2 linked regions of the Desulfosarcina ovata subsp. ovata genome follow. The protein of the gene in region 1 interacts with the protein of each later gene in a pairwise test. Links are inferred from orthologs where the notes say so. Each region holds a gene or a part of one and is shown on either strand. Other genes may lie near its edges.

Region 1 (9,701 bases):
GTTTGCGGTTGACCAGGGTGTTGATCAGCGAAGATTTGCCCACGTTGGAGCGACCGGCAAACGCCACCTCGGGCAGCAGCGCCTCGGGGTACTGAGTGGGTTTGACGGCACTGGTGACAAATTCTGCCGATTTGACAAGCATGGGCGTTATCGTTCCGTTTACGACCGGGTCTTCAGATAGGCCTCCAGGCGGTTTAAGCCCTCGGCGATATTTTCCATGGAATTGGCGTAGGAAAACCGCAGGTACCCTTCCCCGTTTGCGCCAAAATCGATCCCCGGCGTCACGCCCACGCAGGCCTTCTCCAGAATCTCGAAGGCCAGGGCGTAAGAGTCGTTGGAGAGGTGTTTGGCATTGGCAAAGACGTAGAAGGCACCGGTGGGTTCGACGGTGATCCCCAACCCCATCTCTTTCAGGCGCCGGATCATGAATATCCGGCGTTCGTTGTAAATGCGTTTCATGCGGGCCACATCCTCGCCGGCCGATTTCAAGGCGGCGATCCCGGCCTTCTGGATCATGGCGTTGGCCGAAATAAAAAAGTTCTGCTGCACCTTCTGAATCGGACGCATGAATTCCTTGGGCGCGATCAAATACCCCAGGCGCAACCCGGTCATGGCAAACAGTTTGGAAAACCCGTTGAGCACAAACGCCCGGTCGGTGAACTCGAGGATGGAGTGCTCTTTTCCTTCGTAGACCAGCCCCTGGTAAATCTCATCGGAGACGATCCAGGGGGACATCCCGGCTATGGCCTGCATACGCGATTCGGACAGCAGGTTACCCGTGGGATTGGAGGGGGAGTTGATGAAAATTGCGCGGGTGCGGTCACCGAGCTTATTTTCGATGGCCTCGGGGCGGTACTGAAACCCATCCTCCTCGAAAACCGGTACCGTTACCGGCACCCCGCCGACGAACTTGATGAAATTGGGGTAGCAGGCGTAATGCGGGTCGGAAAGAATCACCTCGTCACCGGCCTCGAGCAGGGCGGCGAAGATCATGAAAATGGCCGGAGAGGTGCCCGAGGTCACCACCACCTGATCCGGCTGGACGGAAACGCCGTAAGTGGTGTGATAATACTCGCAGATCGCTTCCCGTAGTTCCGGAAGCCCCAGGCTGTGGGTATAATGGGTGAATCCGTTCGCCAGGGCATCGCAGGCAGCGGCTTTGACACATTCGGGGGTATCGAAATCGGGCTCGCCCACCTCCAGATGCACAATGTCTTTGCCTTCACATTCCAGTTCACAGGCCCGTTCCAGAACATCCATAACGATAAAGGATGTCATCTCTTCGGTGCGTTTCGATGCCATGCCCATTCCCCCTTGAAAAGGAAATCAGATTACCTTGTTGAGCGGATACTCGATAATACCTTCGGCACCCTGCTTGAGCAGTTCGGGAATCAGGTCCCGGACTACGTTGGTGCCCACGACCGTCTCCACGGAAAACCAATCCGACTGGTACAGGGAGGCGACGGTGGGAGCGTTGAGACTGGGCAGCAGATCGACCACCTGGGCCAGCTTTTCTTGCGGCACGTTCATCTTGATCCCGACCAGTTTTTCTCCCAGCAGGGCGCCTTTGAGCAAAAGGGCGATCTGTTCGACCTTTTCGCGCTTCTGCGGATCTTCCCAGGCGCTTCGATTAACGATCAGCTGGGTGTTGGTCTGCATGAGTTCGTGGATAATGCGCAGGCCGTGGGCCTTGATGGTGCTGCCGGTTTCGGTCACCTCGACAATGGCATCGGCCAGGCCGGAGACCACCTTGGCTTCCGTGGCCCCCCAGGAAAACGCCACTTTGACGGAGATATTGCGGCTCTCGAAATAGCGCTTGGTGAATTGCACCAGTTCGGTGGCGATCTTTTTGCCCTCCAAATCTTCAAGGGTTTTGATCGGTGAATCATAAGGGACCGCCAGCACCCAGCGGGCCGGACGGGCGCTGACCTTGGAATAGATCAGGTCTTCGGCCACATGCACATCGGAATCATTTTCGGCAATCCAGTCTTTTCCGGTAAGTCCGGCATCCAGGGTTCCGTTTTCCACATAGCGGGACATTTCCTGGGCACGGCAGATGGCACACTCGATGGACTCGTCGTTAATTTCCGGAAAATAACTGCGATCATTAACATTGATGGTCCAACCGGACCGTTTGAACAACGCAAACGTGGCGTTCTGCAAACTTCCTTTGGGAATACCCAACTTCAGCGGCATGGTCATTCTTTATAAACCTCCTTGGGATCAAAAACGGGCTCGCCGACAGTCACCAGCGACCCGTTGTCCACTTTTTGATAGAAGCAACTGGCATATCCGGTATGACAGGCCGCCCCGCCCACCTGTTCCACTTTAAGCAGCACGGTGTCGTTGTCGCAGTCCACCCGGATCTCCTTTACGTTTTGGATATGGCCGGATGTCAGTCCCTTGACCCACAGGGTGTCACGGCTCCGGCTGTAATAGGTGGCCCGTCCGGTTTTCAGCGTCTCTTCCCAAGCCGCCCGGTTCATAAACGCCAACATCAGGACATCACCGGTTTCAACATCCTGGGCAATGGCCGGAACCAGGCCGCCCATTTTTTCAAAATCGAGTTCAATCATTTGTTTTTACTCCATTCCCGTCCGTCTCCGACCATTCTTTGCCCGCCCCTCCATCAAAGCAACCATTGTTTCATTCATTCTGCCAACCGGATACAAACGATCCCATTTTAATGGGCGCCATCGGCCCGACAGAAGAAGCGGATCAGCCGTGTTCGGACAAATAAGATAAAACCGGATTATCTAATCAGATCGACTGCCGGAGTCAATCCCTTTTTTTTGCAACTGCGGGATAATCTTGCGAAAAATTATTTACTTTGTTAGGGTAATCCGATTAATCGTTCAATCCGCAAAAGAAGCGATAAAGGGATCGTTTACTACCGGAAAACCCGGCCTGCAGACCGGAAACAGATAACCGGACAGACTTTCTAATCCGCTATGACCAGAGAAAAAAGCACTTCGCAAATCATGAAAAACAGGGCTCGGCGAAAGCCCGGGGCAACCATCGGGCGACTGATCAAATGGTCACTGGCACTGGCTTTCGTCCTGATGTTGATGGGTACGGCAGCCATGGTCGGCGTCTACTACTATATGAGTGACGGTTTGCCGAAAATTTCGTCTCTGAGCGATTACCGCCCACCCATTATCACCACCGTATATTCGGATGACAACCGAAAAATAGCCGAATTCTACAAAGAGCGGCGAATCGTCGTGCCCCTATCGAAAATCCCGATTCAACTCCAACAGGCGTTTATCGCAGCTGAAGATTCGCGCTTTTACAAACACCAGGGCATCGATTTTTTCAGTATCGTCCGGGCATTCATCAAAAACCTGGAAGCGGGAGCGATTGTTCAGGGCGGCAGCACCATCACCCAGCAGGTCACCAAATCGTTTCTGTTGACCCCCGAACGCAGTTACGAAAGAAAAATTAAAGAGGCGATTTTGGCCTATCGCATCGACAAGACCTTTACCAAAGAGGAGATTCTTTACCTTTACCTGAATCAGATCTACCTGGGACATGGGGCCTATGGTGTCGAAGCGGCCGCCGAAAACTATTTCGGAAAGTCCGTCAGTGAGTTGAACCTGGCCGAATGTGCCATTCTGGCCGGACTGCCCCAGGCCCCCAGCCGATATTCACCTTTCCGCCACCCCGAGCGGGCCAAACAGCGTCAAATTTACGTGCTCAACCGGATGCTCGAGGAAGGCTTCATCGATAATACGCAAGTCACCGAAGCCATTGACGTCAAGATGGACATCAAACCCAGGCGAAACTGGTACATCGAAGAGGTCCCCATCTATACCGAACACGTCCGGCGCTATGTGGAAAAAAAATACGGCGCCGATGCCCTCTATACGCAGGGACTGAAAATTTTTACCGCCGTCAACATCGAGATGCAGAAAGCGGCCCGCCGGGAAATAGAAAAAGGCCTGCGCGATCTGGACCGCCGGCAGGGATACCGGGGGCCGGAATCTCACCTGGCCGTCGAGGCGATTGAACCATTTTGTGAGGAACAAAAGGCCCTGATCGAAAAATCCCCGCTGGTCGAAGGAAACTCGGTCAAGGGTGTGGTGATCGACGTGGACGACAGCGGGGGAAAAGCCACGGTGCGCATGGGGGATGCGCGGGGGATGATTCCCATCGATGATATCCGCTGGGCACGCAAACCCAATCCAAAACTGGCCGCCTATCAGGCTCGCGTCAAGAAAGTGAGCCGCGTGCTCGCCACCGGCGATGTAATTCTGGTTCGATTGAATAAAAAGACAAACAATGAAGAGTTATGGGACCTGTCTCTGGATCAGGTGCCTGATGCCCAGAGCGCCCTGCTCTGCATTGAGGCGGAAACCGGCCTCGTCAAAGTGATGGTCGGTGGCCGTGATTTCATGGAAAGCCAGTTTAACCGCGCCGTTCAATCCCATCGTCAGCCAGGATCGGCCTTCAAACCGATTCTCTATGCGGCGGCACTGGACAAAGGCTATACCGCGGCAACCGAAATCATCGACGCCCCCATTGTTTTTGATGATGAGGAGCGTGACTTAACCTGGAAACCGAAAAATTACGGAAAGAAATTCTACGGACCCACGCTGCTGCGTGAAGCACTGACCAAATCCCGTAATGTGGTCTCCATTAAAATTCTTCAGGATATCGGCGTGGATTACTGCATTGACTACGCCAGAAAACTGGGCATCACATCGCCCTTGGCGCGAGATCTTTCCATCGCCCTGGGATCCTCTGGGGTAACGCTCCTCGAACTGGTCAATGCCTATGCGGTTTTCGCCAACCAGGGATATCTGATCGAACCGGCCTTCATCACAAAAATTGAAGATCGATGGGGAAATGTGCTCGAAGAAATGAACCCTTCCAGGGAAAGGGTAATCGAAAAAAGCACGGCTTACATCATCACCAGCCTGATGGAAAGCGTGGTCAAGGAAGGCACTGGAAAACGGGTCAGGGCACTTAACCGTCCTGTCGCCGGTAAAACCGGCACCACCAATGATCTGCAGGATGCCTGGTTTATGGGCTACACCCCACAGTATATTACCGGTGTTTGGGTCGGCCACGATATAAACAAAACCCTGGGCAAAGGTGAAACCGGATCAAGAACCGCCAGCCCCATCTGGCTCGGTTTCATGCAGGCGGTGCTGAAAGACAAACCGGTACGCGTCTTTCCGGTTCCCGAAGGCGTCGTTTTCGCAAAAATCGATGCTCGGACCGGCTTGTTGCCCATTCCCGAATCCCGCGACACCATCTTTGAATGTTTTAAGGAAGGCACGGAGCCAACCGAGTACACCAAACGGCCAAACAGCATTGTGGATGCGGAATCGTTCTTTAAATCCGACATGTAATGGCGACCCGGCCATGGTTTGACGGATTCATTTTACGATCCTTATATCTGAAAGTCGAACCGTATGATCAAAGTCCTGCTGGCAGACGATCACAGTATTGTTCGGGCCGGTTTGCGCCGGATTGTCGAAGAAAGTGGCGACATTGAAGTCGTGGCCGAAGCGTCGGATGGCCGCGAAGCGATTCTGGCGGTCAGAAAGGAAAAACCCGATGTGGCGGTGATTGATATATCCATGCCCGTATTGGATGGACTGGAAGTAATCACCCAACTGAAAAGCGAAAATCCGCAATTGCCGATTCTCGTTTTAACCATGCACGAAGAACATCAGTATGTGGTGCGCGCCATCGAGACCGGCGCCATGGGCTATATCACCAAACAGAGCGCACCGGAGCAACTGGTCAAAGCGATCCGCAAGGTTCATTCCGGGTCCCTTTTTCTAACTGCCGATGCCGCCGAAGCACTGGCGCTCCGGGTTGCCAAAGGAAGTCAGTCCCAAAGCCCGCTGGAAACCCTCTCTACCCGCGAACTCCAGGTGTTGCGCCGTCTGGCCATGGGTTACACCAACCGCGAAATCGCCTCGGCCTATCACATCAGCATAAAAACCGTTGATACCTATCGGTTCCGTCTTTTGAAAAAACTGAATCTGCGCAACAACGCCGACCTTTCCCGATTTGCCATTCAGAACCGCCTCATTGAAGCTTGACCCGGCCATACAGCCGGATGGCTGCCTGTCTGACCGGAAGATCCCCATCATTTAAAAGCAAACGGATCTCTTCTTTCAGCAGATGGTAATCGTCGGCTTTACAGCCCAACAGATTGTCCAACACCTGAAGACGGACCCGGGGTTCCCGGTCAGCCAGAAGCCGGCGGTAAAAATCCACAATCCTTGTCGTCAGGGGAAGCATTCCCAACCCGGTCAGGCCATCCACCCGCAACTCCATGGGAATATCGCCCATATTTTCAATATAGACGGATTCGACATCCGGAAACTTTTCTGCGAACCGCCAGAGATGGAGCAATATGCTGCGTTTCTCTTCCATTAACCCCACCTGCAGGCGCGTTGTCAGAAATTCGAAAACATATCCATCTCCCACGGATACCATTGCCGACACCACTGCGGCCTGAACATCACGGTCAAGATCGTCAAAATGATGAATCAGTGCCGAAACCGCCGGGTGGTTTCCCTCCCAACCCAGCGCCAATGCACAGGCAATTCGAATCGATGGCGCCGAATGGTCCAGCATGTTGATCAACGCAGCGTTGAGCGATAGGACATCTCTGCTCAGGGAGGCAGCCAGGCCCAGTTGAACCGCAGCGGCAGCGCGAATCTGTTCATCCGTTGCTCCTCCCACCACCAGATCGTACAATGGCCACAACACCCTGTCCTTTCCGGCATAGCCGAGCAGTGGAATGATCTTTATCAGCAGGGGCGTATCGGCATGCGGCAAGGCCTCGAGAAGGATGGCGATGCCGCTTTCCGGATCACTCAAAAAGGATTCCATATCCTCAAGATAACCTCGCACCTTATCCAAAAGGCGATGGGAACGATCAAACGGAATAAGTGTGGCCTTTTTCATTTATATTCAATTGAATGGGGTTTGTTTTGCATGAAGGCATTTCAATATGTATTTGGCTGGAAAATCCGCATGGCAGAAATAGGTTCTGCCCATCTCGGATGCATGCTGGCAGATCGTTTCTATAATCTGCGCTTTTTCGCCTTCACTGACAAAATTTCTTTCATGCTTCTGTTTAAAAACGACCGACGGACCCAGCAGATCCCTTATCTTCTGATACTTTTTTTCGTCCATAAAAAAATGGGTAAACCATTTTTTGTCCACGCAAACAACAATCTCGATCCAAATGCAAATATACCATCGATCGGCAGCAATTTTTCTGGATTGATCAATACACTGCATCGTTAATCCATTATCCAGTTGGACGGATAAGATCGGATCGGTTGACATGGCTTACTCCTTAAAACAGAGACAGTTGTTTCTGTATCGCTGGTTGTGGCCGGTTCAGGCCGGTTGCGCTGAATTCCTTATAGATGTTTTCGATATCGTTGACAAAGGGAGAGAGTTGGCGCGGTTGCATCTGGCCATTGATCAGTCGGGTCTTGGCCCGGGTCAGAAAGAGATGCCGCTTGGCCCGGGTCAGCGCCACATAGAACAGCCGGCGTTCCTCTTCCAGATCAGCGGGACGATTAACGGATTGATAGGGAATCCATCCATCTTCGCAGCCCGCAATAAAAACCACCGAAAATTCAAGCCCCTTTGACGCATGCATGGTGCTCAGGGAAACTTTTTCAACCCGATGGTCATAAGTATCCGTATCCCTGCAAAGGGCGAGCGCTGCTAAAAACCCGGCCGCATCATCCGAACGATGCGCATCGGCCGCTTCCATCATGTGCTGAAATCCCTTTTCAAATCCCGGTTCATCACCAACGGTTTCAAGTATGCCACTTTGTTCGGTGATCATATCGAGACCGGATCGCAGCGAAAGGGTCTCCACTCGTTGCTTCCAGTCCGATATTTGGTTTAAAAAATCGTATAATTGCTGCTGCTTTGATATTCCCATGCCGGGGATGGGCAATCGTCGCGATTGAATCAGGGCCTCTTTAATTGGCAGACGGTTCCGATAAGCCCATGACTTCAGTTTTTCCACTGTTTTCCCGGAAATACCGGGTTTCAGGTGATCACTGGCCATCTGGATGTCGGCAAACGTCCCCAATCCATGAATCAGCCTGAAAATAGAAACGACCCCTTTTATTCCAGGATGGTCCAATACGGATTGACGATCGATCACCTGGCAGGGAATACCGGCCTTTTCCAGCATTCGCCGAATGGGATCGGCCTGAATTCGGGTTCGAAACAAAACCGCAAAGTCGGAAAAGCTCAAGCCGCCTGTTTGTGTGGATCCATCCACCGCACCGGAATCCATTGAAAAAAAGCCAATGCCGCCGATCATCGTTTCAATGGTCTTGCCAATGGCCACCGCTTCGGTATTTTCCGTTTGCGCTTCCGTGACCTGAATGGTGCGATCGCCGACGTGGTCGGAATAGACGGCCCGACGATGGCCGGTGTCGAGCCGTTCGGCATTCTTTTGGATTACCTGCGACGATACCTCCAGAATGGTTTGGGTGGATCGATAGTTTTTTCTCAGGAAGACGACTTCCGCCCCGGGATAGTCTTTTAAAAACCAGTTAAAACAGGTAATGTCAGACCCTCTGAATCCATAAATGGACTGGTCTGGATCCCCAATCACGCACAGGCGGGCCTGATCCCCGGCAAGTCGGCGAACAAGCCGGTATTGGCCGGCATTGATATCCTGATATTCATCGATAAATATATCACTGAACCGATTGACGTATCGATCCTGAATCGACGATTCGTTTTCCAGCAGCTGAACCGTTCGAAAAATAAGATCCTCAAAATCCAATAGATGATCAATATCCATCAACCGTTCATAGGTCTGATAGCAGCGTTCGAACATGGCTGCCAGATCGGGTGGACACAGATCGTCCAATGGATCCTGACTGGAAAGCAATTTCTGTTTGGCCGCGACAATCCAGCCCATCAGATCATCGACTTTAACGGGACTCGCTTTGCCTGTCAGCCCATTTAAAGCCAAAACATCACGGACCAGTTCTCTGCGATGCCCTTCATCGATGACCGAAAACGGCTGATCGGCCTGCCATTGACTTAAAATCCGGTAACCCAAGGAATGAAAGGTCCCCAGGATGGGCATCGACTGGGAATCCCCAAGCATTGTGCGCAGCCGTTCGCGCATCTCTGTTGCCGCTTTGTTGGTAAAGGTCACGGCAAGCACACGCCGGGCATCGACCCCGGCGTTGACGATGCCTCCAATTTTATGGGTCAGGGTGCGGGTTTTTCCGGTACCGGGTCCGGCCACGATCATCAGCGCCCGGTTTTCAAAATCGACGGCCGCCTGCTGCGCCGGATTTAATTGAATGGAATGATCCTTGACTGAGCACGGTGTTATATCCGGTAATGGATTTGGCGGTTGGGAAATTTTTTTCTTGGTGGGCGGTTTCACCCCATCTGTGATTTTGTCCGCAGTTGCAAACAGACTGCGTTGTCCGGAAACCGTTGATCGCTCCGCCTCGGAAAAAATCCGGACCGTACCGAACAACCCATCATATCCCGGCGAAAACGATACGCGATCATCCCGCATGCGAGAAATCGCCTCGGCGAGCAGGGGCACGCCGGCCGATTCAATTTTTTCGGTGTCGAGGTAATGCAGGATATTGAACTCATTTCCCAGTTTTTCCAACAACACCCGGTAGGTTTGCGACACCTTTTTTGATTTTGGTCCGACCCTGAAT
Region 2 (7,563 bases), 2.6 Mb from region 1 along the record:
GCGACCTGTTTTTCATCGATCTTTTTTCCGGCACGCGTTCCGATCGCACTTTTGCCGCCACGGAACTCTGTCCAGTGAGAAACCGCCTGCTGGTCGGCGAAGTCCATGATGACAACGCCTGGGCGGTCGGCGGGATCGACGGGCAGGCCGGTCTGTTCGGCACGGCCGAGGCGGTTTTTGACCTGCTCTGCCGGCTGGCCAAGGGGCTTCGCGGGGTACCGGACGATGCGCTTTTCTCACGACAAATGCTTGGTCAGATGTTATATGGAGAAACGCAACGCAGCTTTACCCTTGGTTTTGACCGACCGGCGGTGGCCGGCTCCAGCGCCGGGTGCCATTTCTCGGCCGACACCATCGGGCACCTGGGATTTACCGGGACCTCTTTCTGGATGGATCTCAAACAGGATGTTACCGTGATCCTGCTGACCAATAGGGTGCACCCCTTCCGGTGGAACAACCGATTGCGTCAATTCCGCCCCATGATCCACGACAGGATCATGGAACAAATTGGAATTCAATCGAATTAAAGCTGATTTCAACAAATTAAGGCTTGAAATGACCGGATGTTTCTGGTACCCGTTCAAAAAGTGTGCCCTCCGGGCAAAGCGGCCATTCGGGGACGTTACGAATCAATTACAATAAGAGGCGGCATGAACTTTATCGATTCCGTTCTGGGAGTCTTTTCCAGCGATCTGGCCATTGATCTGGGCACGGCCAACACGCTTGTTTACGTCAAAGGCAAAGGCATTGTTCTCAGTGAACCTTCGGTGGTGGCCGTGCGTACGGACAATCGCACCAAAAACCGGGTTTTGGCTGTCGGCTTGGAAGCAAAGAATATGCTGGGCCGCACGCCGGGAAATATCGTGGCCATTCGTCCCATGCGTGATGGAGTGATTGCCGATTTTGAAGTGACCGAGGCCATGCTGCGTCACTTCATCCACAAGGTGCACAACCGGCGGACCTTTGTCCGGCCGCGCATCATCGTCGCCGTGCCGTCGGGCATCACCCAGGTGGAAAAGCGTGCCGTGCGCGAATCGGCGGAGTCGGCCGGCGCCCGCGAGGTTTTTCTCATCGAGGAGCCCATGGCGGCGGCCATCGGCGCCGACCTGCCGATCACCGAGCCCACCTGTAATATGGTGGTGGACATCGGCGGCGGTACCACCGAGGTGGCGGTCATCTCCCTGGCCGGTATCGTCTACAGCCGCTCCCTGCGGGTGGCCGGCGACAAGATGGACGAGGCCATCATCCAGTATGTCAAACGCAAGTATAACCTGCTCATCGGTGAGCGTACGGCCGAGATCATCAAAACCACCATCGGTAATGCCTATCCGGATCCCAACAAGGTGGAGACCATCGAGGTCAAGGGGCGTGACCTGGTGACCGGTATTCCCAAGATTCTGGCCATCGATTCCGAAGAGATTCGCGAGGCCATATCCGAGCAGATCGAAGCCATTGTTGAAACGGTGAAAATCGCCCTGGAGCAGACACCGCCGGAACTGGCCGCCGATATTGTTGACCGCGGCATCGTGCTGACCGGTGGAGGCGCCCTGCTGAAAAATCTCGACAAACTGCTTCGGGAAGAAAGTGGTTTGCCCATTACGGTGACCGAAGATCCCCTTTCCACCGTGGCCCTGGGCTCCGGCAAGGCGCTGGACAGCATCGAAATCCTCAAACAGGTTATTATCATCTAACCCATGTTTTCAAAAAGGATGATTCTGGTTGCCGTGGTGATCGTTCTGGTCGCGGTGAACGTCATCCTCCTGACCATAACGGGCAAACATGCCCAGGCCCCTGCCGGCCTTGGCCGGGGCGCGATGATCATCGTCTCCCCATTTCAAAAGCATCTTACCGCCTTCATGCAGTCGATCAAGTCGGTTTGGCAGCGTTACTTTTTCCTGGTTTCCACGGCCGAGGAAAACCGGCAATTGAAAAAAAAACTGGGTGAAAGTCTGCAGAAGCTCAACCGGTGCAGTGAGACCGAACTGGCCAATGCCCGGTTGCGCCACCTGCTGGACTTTGACGACGAGACCCCCCGAAGCATGATTGCCGCCCAGGTGGTGGGCAAGGACCCGTCGCCCTGGTCCAAAACGATCATTGTGGACAAAGGCACCGTCAATGACATCCGCCAGGGACTTCCCGTGGTGGTCCCCGAGGGGATTGTGGGCGTGGTGGTCGAGGCCTCGGGGCACTTTGCCAAGGTGCTTTTGCTGATCGATCCCAACAGTGCCGTCGACGCCCTGGTCCAGAAGACCCGTGCGCGCGGCATCGTCAAGGGCGGCGGTGCCGATTTCTGCATTTTCGATTACGTGTTGCGCAAACACGAAATCCGTGTCGGGGATACGGTGGTTTCATCAGGCCTTGACGGCGTTTTCCCCAAGGGCCTGCGGGTGGGGCGCATCTCTGAAGTCGTGCGGTCGAACGCCGGTATTTTTCAAAAGGTGTCGGTCACGCCGGACGTGGACTTCGAGATTCTTGAAGAGGTGTTTGTCATATATAAACCGGCCGTTGAGATGTTTCACGGTGGACGATGATAGTTGCCTATCTGTTGCTTGTCTGTCTTGGGTTGATCATCCTTCAAACCACCCTGTTGGTGGGAGGGGCGGCCTATTTGTATGATCTGTTTGCTCCGTTCGTGGTTTATCTGGCGGTCTGCCAGCGGCCCCGGGAAGCCCTCCCGGCGCTTCTTGTGGGGGGGCTGGTGATGGACGGAATTTCCGGTGGTGTGTTCGGTGTCTACCTGAGTGTCTACCTGTGGATGTATGCGGGCGGGCGTTGGGCCATTCAGTTCCTGCATGTGGGCAATGTGATTCTGATGCCGCTGCTGGTGATCGCCGGTGTGGCGTTTGAGAGCCTGGCAGTCGCCTTTTCGGCCGTTGTGCTGGCTTCGGCGGCATGGCCGGTGGAGTCCCTTTTTTCTGTCGTTGCCGGACAGATCCTCTGGGGTACGGTTACCGGTCCCTTCCTCATGCTGCTGTTTATCCGTGGGCAGAAAACCGTCGATGGATTGGGGAAATCGTATTTCGCCCGGAAAAATTCATTGGGAAATCCTTGACCAATTACCTGGACAATGTGGACAGTGAGTGGTTCAGCCAGCGACTCAGCGTGGCGCTAACCATTGTGGTGGCTGCGTTCGTAATCCTGATTGCCCGTCTGTTTTACCTTCAGGTCATCAACGGGGCGGAACTTCGCCGTCAGTCGGAGATCAACAGCATCCGCCTGAAAAATGTCGATGCCACCCGGGGGTTGATTTACGACTGCCAGGGCCGCCTTCTGGCGGATAATCGGCCGGCCTACGATTTGAATATCATCGTCAAGGATGCCGGCCCCCTCGAGCCCACCATTGCCAAATTGTCAGATTACTCCGGTATCCCCGAGGCGCAGTTGTGGGCGCAGCTGGAAAAGGCCAAGGGTTCCCGGGCCTATAAACCGGTGCTGCTCAAACCGGATATCAGTCGTGATGAACTGGCTGCCATTGAGGTCAACCGCTGGGACCTGCCCGGCATCATGGTGAACATTTCGCCGCGCAGGGATTACGTGTTCAGTCCCAGCGCGGCCCACATTCTGGGTTATATGGGGGAGATCAACGTCGATGAGTTGAAGCAAAAGCGCCATCAGGGGTGCAAAACCGGCGACTATATCGGCAAGTACGGCATTGAACGCGCAAGGGAGCCGTGGCTGCGCGGCAAACGCGGCGGTCAGCAGGTGGAGGTCAATGCCACCGGCCAGGTGGTCCGGGTGCTCAGTACGGTGGATGCGGTTCCGGGAAACAACGTGGTGCTCTCCATCGACCATGCCCTCCAGGTGGTGGCCGAGGAACTGCTGGTCGACCAGGCCGGTGCGGCAGTGGCGGTGGAACCCGATACCGGCCAGGTTCTGGCCATGGTTTCGAGTCCCTCTTTTGACCAGAACGCCTTTATTTCGGGGATGAGCCACGATGCATGGAACGTATTGATCTCCGATCCGCAGCATCCGCTGGAGAATAAGGCCATTCAGGCCGAATACCCCCCCGCTTCGACGTATAAGATCATTGCCGCTGCCGCCGGTCTTGAAGAAGGGCTGATTGACGAAAGCAGTTCGGTCTTCTGCCCCGGTTTTCTCAAATTCGGCAATCGCACCTATCGCTGCTGGAAACGTTGGGGACATGGGGAAGTGGACATCTACAAGGCACTCAGCGAATCCTGTGATGTCTATTTTTATAAGCTGGGGCAGGAACTCGGCGTCGACCGTCTGGCCTGGTACGCCAGGGCCTTCGGATTGGGAGAACCCACGGGGATCGATCTGAACCACGAGGGCAGCGGGCTGGTTCCCACCGCCGCATGGAAGAAACGCCGCACCGGGATATCCTGGCAGAAAGGCGAGACGCTGTCGGTAGTGATCGGCCAGGGATTCAATCTGACCACACCTTTGCAGATGGCCATGGTTGCCGCTACGGTGGGTAACGGGGGCACCCGCTACCGACCCAAAATTGTCAAGACCATCCGTACGGCCGATGGCAAAACGCTTTATGACAGTACCCCGGAGGTGGTCGGACGCCTGCCGGTTAGTGAAAAAAACTTGAATATTGTCCGTGAAGGATTGTTCAAGGCGGTCAATTCCCGCCATGGGACGGCCTGGCGCAGCCGGCTGGACGGCATGGCCATGAGCGGCAAGACCGGAACGGCCCAGGTGGTGGGGCGGCGGGAAGAGGATACCGATGGTGACGGCCAGGGGGAGCCGATCAAGGATCATGCCTGGTTTGTGGCCTATGCGCCGCGTGAGCATCCGAAAATCGCCGTTTCCGTGATCGTGGAACATGGCGAGCATGGGTCCAGTGCGGCGGCACCGGTAGCCGCCGAAATGATCCGCTTCTATCTTTCCGGTGGTTCGCAAGCTGCCGATACAACCGCTCCGGAAGGTTCGGTTGCACCCGGCCAGGGAGACTGATGCATGTTTGATCGACGGTTGCTGCAGTGTTTTGACTGGGGGTTGCTGACCCTGACCCTGGCCATTGGGGGCATCGGGCTGGTGGTGCTGTACAGTGCCGTGTCCGCCGGTGCAGCGCCACCGGACATTGTCCTGTTTAAAAAGCAGTTGATCTGGTATGGCGGCGGGATGGTGATTATGGTGCTGAGTTTTCTTTTTGATTACAAACAGTTCGAGCGATTCGCGAATGCGATTTATCTGGCTTCGGTCGCATCTCTGGTTGCGGTTCTGTTTTTCGGTAAATACGTCGGCGGATCCCGCCGCTGGTTATCGCTGGGGCCGTTTTCCCTACAACCTTCGGAGATGGCCAAAGTGGCGGTTATCATTGTGTTGGCCCGCTATTATGCCAAAATGATCAGTACCGGGGGAATGTCGTTTCGGGATCTGATGATGCCGGTTTTCTTGACGGCGATTCCCTTTGCCCTCATCGTCCGGCAACCCGATCTGGGAACCGCCATGGTGATCGCTTTGATTGCCGGTGTAATGACCCTGTTCGCCAAAATCGAACGCCGAACCTTCAGTTGGCTGGTGGCCACGTTTACCATGCTGGTTCCGCTGGTCTGGTTTTTTCTGCGGGGTTACCAGAAGCAGCGGATCCTGACTTTTCTTAACCCGGATCGCGATCCGCTGGGCGCCGGCTATCACATCATCCAGTCGAAAATCGCCATCGGATCGGGCATGCTTACCGGCAAGGGGTTTTTGAAGGGAACCCAAAATACCCTTTCTTTTTTGCCTGAACAGCATACCGACTTCATTTTTTCGGTACTGTCCGAGGAGTGGGGGATGGCCGGATCCCTGACCCTGATCGTTTTGTTTATGATCATGATTGCCTGGGGATTGAACATTGCCGGCCGCTGCCGGGATCCTTTCGGGATCATTCTATCCGTTGGGGTGACCGCCATGATTGCCTGGCAGGTGTTGATCAACATCGGAATGGTGATGGGACTCATGCCCGTGGTGGGGGTCACCCTGCCTTTTGTCAGTTATGGCGGTTCGTCAATCATTACCATGCTGATGGGGATTGGTTTGCTGATGAATGTAAGTATGCGGCGTTTCAAGTTTGAATAACGCGAATGGTGCGCAGGGGGCAGGGAGATTGATGTTCAAGACACAGAAACAGGGGGACACAATGAAAAAAAAAGAGCCGGCGGATCACATCTCCACACTGCTGGGTACCGGAACCACCATCGAGGGCACCCTGGCTTTCAAGGATACGATCCGGCTGGATGGTGCCGTGAGTGGGAAAATCGTTTCCGAGAAGGGCATGTTGATCGTTGGCGAACGGGCCGTGGTTCAGGCTGAGATACGGGTCGGCACGGCGATTATCAAGGGAACGGTCAACGGCCATGTCCACGCCTCCGAGCGTATTGAGGTCAATGCCCCGGCCAAGATCACCGGTGACATTCAGGCACCGGTCGTCTCCATCGAATCCGGTGTTCAGTTCAATGGAAACTGCAGCATGACAAAGCCCGAGCCACTGACGGCAAAGCCCCCGGCCGAAGCCAAACAAAAGCCTGACGCAGGCTCCGCATGACCGATTAATTTTTAAAAAACCTTTGACAATTCAATAACTCTGATGGTATAGACCGCCGGAGTTCGCACCTTTCGTAAGTTATATCATTCATAGACAATTTATCAGTTTCGGCAATTTTAAATCTTACTTCAACGGAGGCTCCTATATGGTAAGCGTCGATGGATCTATAGTCTTGCAAATTGTCAACTTTTTGCTTTTGATCTGGATTTTGAACATGGTGCTTTACAAACCGATCCGGAAGATTTTGTCGGAGCGAAAAGCGAAAGTGGATGGACTGGAAACCGCCATTGACGACTCCGCCCAGCAAGTCGTTACCAAAGAAAAGGAATATGCAGACGGTATCCGCCAGGCCAGGGCTGCGGGCCAGAAAGAAAAAGAGACCCTGATGCAGGCGGCCATGGAGGAGGAAAAGGCGATCGTCGGCAAGATCAACGAGTCCGCCCAGGCTGAACTCAAATCGGTCAAGGCCAAAATCGCTGCGGAGATGGATACCGTGAAAACCGCTCTCGAAGAAGAAATAGACGCATTTGCAGATGCGATAGAACAAAAAATATTGGGGAGGGTTGCTTAATGAACGTTTCAATCTTCAGACGGAAGCGCAACCGGGGTCGGTGGATCATACCACTGCTGATGGCTGCGCTTCTTTTGTTTGGTAGCGGGGCCCTGGCGCTTGCGTCCTCCGGGGGGGAGCACGAAGAGGCCGGCGCCAAGGGATGGGTGGCTACGGACACCTATCGGGTAATGAACTTTGCCGTGCTGTTCATCGGACTTTTTCTGGTTCTCAAAAAACCCGTTTCCCAGGCATTGGGCGGACGGATTAAGGGGATCAAGGAGCAACTGGAGGAGCTCGAGGCGAAAAAGAAGACGGCGGAGGCAAAGCTGGCCGAGTATGACACCAAAATGGCCGAATTGGACAAGGAGGCTGAAGTCTTGCTCGGCGAATACATCAAGCAGGGTGAAGACGCCAAAGCCAGAATCCTGAAAGAAGCCGAAGCGGCCGCCGAGAAGCTGAAAGAGCAGGCCAGCAAGAATATCGAGTACGAATTTCTGCAGGCAAAGGCGACGCT

The links.
Region 2: the proteins of GN112_RS18200 (region 1) and mrdA interact in binary tests that used the Escherichia coli proteins (3 or more experiments, as listed by UniProt). The link is inferred for Desulfosarcina ovata subsp. ovata from one-to-one orthologs.

The regions. Positions count from the first base shown.
Region 1 is NZ_AP021879.1:4,106,114-4,115,814, forward strand. Bases 2,631-5,669 are described here. They hold GN112_RS18200 (penicillin-binding protein 1A), read left to right. Parts: upstream 2,631-2,981; coding sequence 2,982-5,357; downstream 5,358-5,669. Other genes in these bases: GN112_RS18205 (response regulator), read left to right, coding at 5,421-5,669. Also shown: yihA (ribosome biogenesis GTP-binding protein YihA/YsxC), read right to left, coding at 1-142; GN112_RS18185 (pyridoxal phosphate-dependent aminotransferase), read right to left, coding at 160-1,302; hisG (ATP phosphoribosyltransferase), read right to left, coding at 1,327-2,202; hisI (phosphoribosyl-AMP cyclohydrolase), read right to left, coding at 2,199-2,576; more of GN112_RS18205, read left to right, coding at 5,670-6,059; GN112_RS18210 (HEAT repeat domain-containing protein), read right to left, coding at 6,046-6,846; GN112_RS18215 (hypothetical protein), read right to left, coding at 6,940-7,320; GN112_RS18220 (UvrD-helicase domain-containing protein), read right to left, coding at 7,331-9,701. UniProt on the Escherichia coli protein: Cell wall formation. Synthesis of cross-linked peptidoglycan from the lipid intermediates.
Region 2 is NZ_AP021879.1:6,667,318-6,674,880, forward strand. The notes cover bases 2,487-5,485. They hold mrdA (penicillin-binding protein 2), read left to right. Parts: upstream 2,487-3,048; coding sequence 3,049-4,923; downstream 4,924-5,485. Other genes in these bases: mreC (rod shape-determining protein MreC), read left to right, coding at 2,487-2,531; GN112_RS34640 (hypothetical protein), read left to right, coding at 2,528-3,052; rodA (rod shape-determining protein RodA), read left to right, coding at 4,927-5,485. Also shown: GN112_RS29250 (serine hydrolase domain-containing protein), read left to right, coding at 1-527; GN112_RS29255 (rod shape-determining protein), read left to right, coding at 651-1,691; more of mreC, read left to right, coding at 1,695-2,486; more of rodA, read left to right, coding at 5,486-6,030; GN112_RS29275 (bactofilin family protein), read left to right, coding at 6,092-6,496; GN112_RS29280 (F0F1 ATP synthase subunit B), read left to right, coding at 6,642-7,067; GN112_RS29285 (F0F1 ATP synthase subunit B), read left to right, coding at 7,067-7,563. UniProt on the Escherichia coli protein: Catalyzes cross-linking of the peptidoglycan cell wall. Responsible for the determination of the rod shape of the cell. Is probably required for lateral peptidoglycan synthesis and maintenance of the correct diameter during lateral and centripetal growth.